One region of the Brevundimonas sp. GW821-FHT12C05 genome, then DNA from elsewhere that is predicted to be linked to it. Evidence: riboswitches for the same ligand, from Rfam matches in the RefSeq annotation. Region 1 holds a riboswitch; the other holds the start of a gene.
What was found. A riboswitch is a leader RNA that binds a small molecule or an ion and turns the genes downstream of it on or off. The one in region 1 is predicted to bind S-adenosylmethionine.
Positions count from the first base shown of each region.

Region 2: another riboswitch for S-adenosylmethionine. It lies ahead of metX (homoserine O-succinyltransferase MetX); the one in region 1 lies ahead of AC1RRF_RS08060 (TonB-dependent receptor plug domain-containing protein).

Region 1 covers NZ_JBXAQS010000001.1:1,681,310-1,683,695, reverse strand. The annotation lists gene AC1RRF_RS08060 (TonB-dependent receptor plug domain-containing protein) at 1-925, opposite strand, end outside; SAM riboswitch class I at 1,219-1,329, opposite strand; gene rplI (50S ribosomal protein L9) at 1,439-2,023, opposite strand; gene rpsR (30S ribosomal protein S18) at 2,025-2,300, opposite strand; gene rpsF (30S ribosomal protein S6) at 2,313-2,386, opposite strand, start outside.
Region 2 covers NZ_JBXAQS010000001.1:55,174-57,559, reverse strand. The annotation lists gene AC1RRF_RS00235 (ammonium transporter) at 1-883, opposite strand, end outside; SAM riboswitch class I at 1,138-1,261, shown strand; gene metX (homoserine O-succinyltransferase MetX) at 1,361-2,350, shown strand; gene metB (cystathionine gamma-synthase) at 2,347-2,386, shown strand, end outside.

The DNA.
Region 1 (2,386 bases):
AGGCGGCGGCCGAGGCGTCGCGCGTCTGGTAGCCCGCCCAGCCGTAGGCCTCCCAGCCCGCCGCCAGCGGCTTGCCGGCGTTCAGATAGATGGCCAGGTCCTCGGACTGGGGGTCGCCCTGGCCGCCGCGAACGCGGGCCGGGGCGTAGCGCGGATCGATGTCGCTGCGGTTGGTGCGTTCGCGGTCGCGATACTCGATCGAGGCGGTGATGAAGCCGTCGGAGCCCAGGCCGAAGCCCTGCCAGCCCGAAACGGTCAGGCTTTCACCGTCCGAGATGTTGTCGTTCCGGCCGTAGTAGCCGCTGAAGTCGGTCAGATAGCTGCCGTAGGTGACGGTCGCGCCGCCGCCGCTGGAGGCCTCGCGCAGGCGCAGGTTCAGGACGCCGGCGATGGCGTCCGATCCGTACTGGGCCGCGGCGCCGTCACGCAGCACCTCGATCCGTTCGATGGCTGAACTGGGGATGGCGTTCAGGTCGACGGCGGCCGAACCGCGGCCGACCGAGCCGTTGGTGTTGACCAGGGCGGTCGCGTGCCGCCGCACGCCGTTGACCAGCACCAGGGTCTGGTCCGGCCCCTGGCCCCGCAGGGTGGCCGGTCGGATGGAGTCGGTGCCGTCCGTGGCGGACGGACGGGGGAAGTTCAGCGCCGGGACGCTGGCGGCCAGCTGCGTCGCCAGCTCGGTCGAGCCGCGCTGCTGCAGGGTCTCGGCGGTGACGACATCCACCGGCGCGACGGTGTCCAGGCGCGAGCGTCCGACCACCCGGGTGCCGGTCACGACGACGTCGTCGATCTGGGTGGCTTCGGTTTCCGGCGCGGTCTGGGAGGAACTTTGGGGGGCGGTCTGGGCCTGGGCGGCGCCCGCCAGCAGGGCGGTGGCCGAGGCGGCGGCGAACAAGGTCAGGCGGAAGCGGGTGGTGGCGGTCATGGGAGGCTCTCTTCTCGATGGGGCGCAGGTCTCCGGTCAGCGTCGCGCGCAGCGATCGCCGGGGGGCCGGGCTTGCGTTCTGGGTGTTCAGGTCCGGTGTGAAACCGGGTGGTCAGCCGATTACAGCGAACGGCGACATCGCATCGGACCCGCGCGGCGCATGAGGTCGCGCGGCGCAAAATGGCCGGGGGCGTGGACGGTCGGGAACTGAGCCTGGATGGCGCGCATGATCGTCTCCTGCTCTTTCGGGAACGCCTGCGGTGACAGATGGAGGGAGTCCGGCTGTGGCCGGGCTCTCATCTGCCGTGACCCGGAGAGGGGTCCCGAAGGAGTTGGCACCTTACGGAGGTCCGCAGGTTGCCCCGACGTCAAAGGGCCTATCCCTCAGCCGGTCTCGATGAGCAGATGCGATATTGCGATGCGTCATAAACCCGTCAAGGACGGGGCCGAAAAAAGTTCGGCGGCGCAGGATTGCTCCTGCGCCGCCGTGTCTTTTCAGTATCAGGACTGAACTCAGGCTTCGGAGCCGAGACCATCCTGTTGGCCGGCGCCGCCGGCGACCATGTCCGCGGCCTGTTCGGCGGCGGCTTCACGGTCTTCGTCGTAGGCCGACTTGATCACGTCCTCGCCCTTGGCTTGACGCTCGGCTTCGTCGGCCGAACGGGCGATGTTGATCTTGACGGTGGCCGAGACCTCGGCGTGCAGGCGAACCAGCACTTCGTGGACGCCCAGCGTCTTGATCGGAACGTTCAGCACGACTTGCGAACGCTCGACCTTGCCGCCTTCGGCCTGAACGGCCTCGGAGACGTCGCGACCGGCGACCGATCCGTACAGCTGACCGGTTTCACCGGCTTGACGGATCATGACGTAGGTCTGGCCGTCGATCTTGTCGGCGACCTTCTGAGCGTCGGCCTTGTTCTTCTCGTTGCGCTGCTCGATGGCGGCGCGGTCGAGTTCGAACGCCTTCAGGTTCGCGGCGGTGGCCCGACGGGCCTTGTCGCGCGGCAGAAGGAAGTTGCGGGCGAAGCCGTCCTTGACAGTGACGACGTCGCCGATGGCGCCGAGGTTATCGACGCGTTCCAGCAGAACGACCTTCATCTTACTTCACCACGTAGGGCAGGAGGGCCAGATAGCGGGCGCGCTTGATGGCCTTGGCCAGTTCGCGTTGCTTCTTCTGGGAGACGGCGGTGATGCGCGAAGGAACGATCTTGCCGCGCTCGCTAATGTAGCGTTGCAGCAGCTTCACGTCCTTGTAGTCGATCTTCGGCGCGTTCGGGCCGGAGAACGGGCACACCTTGCGGCGGCGGAAGAACGGGCGACGGGCCGGGCCGGAGCCGGCCGGCGCGCCCGGGGAGGGGGCGGTGGTGTCGGTCATGTTCCGAACTCCTTAGAAGGTCGCTTCGGCGGCGGGGGCGTCGTCACGGGGACCACGCTCACGTTCGCGTTCACGCTCACGTTCAC
Region 2 (2,386 bases), 1.6 Mb from region 1:
CGATCTTCCAGGTGATGGAGGCGGCCGCGGCGGCCAGGATGGTGTTGATCAGGGCCACGCCCGCCAGGGCATTGGCGCCGCCCGCCGAGCCGGCGTTGAAGCCGATCCAGCCGACCAGCAGCAGGGAGGCGCCGATCATGGTCAGCACCGGATTGTGCGCCACGATCGGCTCCTTGCCGTAGCCCTTGCGGGCGCCGAGGAAGAGGGCGCAGACCAGACCGGCGACGCCGGAGTTGACGTGCACCACCGCGCCGCCGGCGAAGTCCAGCACCCCGGCCGAGCCGAGGAAGCCGCCGCCCCAGACCCAGTGGGCGATGGGCGCATAGACCAGCAGCGACCACAGGGCGGTGAACAGCAGCAGCCCCGTGTACTTCAGCCGCTCGGCGAAGGCGCCGGTGACCAGGGCCGGGGTGATGATGGCGAAGGTCATCTGGAAGGAAATGAAGACGAACTCGGGAATGCCCGGCAGCAGGCTGTGCGCCGTCTCCATGCCCACGCCGTTCAGGAAGATGGACTGGAAGCCGCCGATGAACTGGTTGACGGTGTCGGCCGGATAGCCGCCGAAGTCGCCCGCCTTGCCGAAGGCGATGGAGTAGCCGGCGATGAACCACACCAGGGTCGCCACGGCGAAGACGCCGACCGACTGGGTGATGGTCGCGATCACGTTTTTGCGGCGCACCATGCCGCCGTAGAAGAGCGCCAGACCCGGCAGGGTCATGAGCAGGACGAGGGCCGTCGAAGTGGCCAGCCAGGCCGTGCCGGCGCCGTCCAGTTCCAGTGGAACCTGGTGTCCCAGAAGCGCGGGCGCCGCCTGGGCCCCCGTCGCGATCACCGTGGTCAAGAGGCCGAGCCCGAGAGCCAGGCCGTTGCGAAGTCGAGTCATCTCAATCCCCCAAAAGGACGCCGTTACGCATTTGCGAACTGTTTACCGCACTTGCGAGATGCGCAAGTGGGCGGAGGAAGATTCAAGGAAATTTGTTGCGTCTGTAGCGCACCTGAATCCGACTTTGGCATTCTTGATGCTTCATTATTGGAATAATGAGATGAAACTACTCACTCTAAGGCCACGCTTGGCAATTCGCAGTCGCAGCAATTTTGGGGGATTGACGACGGCGGCCGCGTTCGTCACCGTAAGGACACTCATCAAGACCGGCTGAGGGATAGGCCCTTTGACGCCGGGGCAACCTACCCAGGATCCACCCGATCCTTGGAAAGGTGCCAACTCCTGCGAGGCCTCTTCGGAAGCCGCGAGAGATGAGTGAAGCGACAGGACCCTTGCGGGTCCGACGGACTTCACGGGTCTTTCGTCACAGGTGTTGGTCTGCCCCATCGGTTTCGCTGAGCGGAACCGGAGCGGACTGTGGCGTCCACCGAATGGATCATCGACGAGGCTCCCGGCCGTGACGTGACGGCCGTGATTCCGGCCGACTTCCGGCTGGCCTCGGGCGAGCGTCTGGCGGCGGACACCCTGACCGGACGCCTGCATGGCCCCACCGAGGGCCCGCTGGTCGTCGTCGCCGGCGGCATCTCCAGCGGCCGCTTCGCCGCCAACTGGTGGTCGTGGGCCGTGCGTCACGGCGGTCCGATCGACCTGGACCGCGCCCGCGTGCTGGCCTTCGACCTGCTGCCCGGCAAGGCCGATCCGGGCGTCACCATCACCACCGCCGATCAGGCCCGCCTGCTGGTCCTGCTGCTGGACGCGCTGGACGAGCCGCGCATCGACGCCTTCGTCGGCGCCTCCTACGGCGGCTGCATCGGACTGGCTTTCGCGGCGGACTTCCCCGAGCGGATCGGCGAACTGGTGGTCATCTCCGCCGCCCACCGCGCCCATCCCGCCGCCACCGCCTGGCGCGGGGTGCAGCGCCGCCTGCTGGCCTTCGCCCGCGACTGCGGCCGCGAGGCGGAAGGCATTTCGCTGGCCCGCGAGCTGGCCATGACCACCTACCGCACCGCCGACGAGTTCGACTGGCGCTTCGCCGGAACCGCCCCGGCGCAGGCCGGCGACCCCTATCCCGTCTGCGACTATCTGATCGCCCGCGGCGCCGACTACGCCGAGGCCACCAGCGCCGACCGCTGGATCACGCTGTCGGACTCGCTGGACCGCCACGCGGTCGCCCCCGAGTCGGTGACCTGCCCCCTGACCCTGCTCGGCTTCACCAGCGACCGCCTGGTGCCGATCGAGGACCTGCGCGACCTGGCCGGCCGCGCCCCCGCCCTGCGCCGCTTCGGCGAGGCCAGCTCCATCTTCGGCCACGACGCCTTCCTGAAGGAGCGCGAGCTGGTCGGCCGCACGCTCCACGACGCCCTCTCTCCCCTTTACGCCCGCCAGCCTGACGAGATCGCCGCATGACCTGTTCCAGCGAAGCCCACCCCTGTACGACCGCCG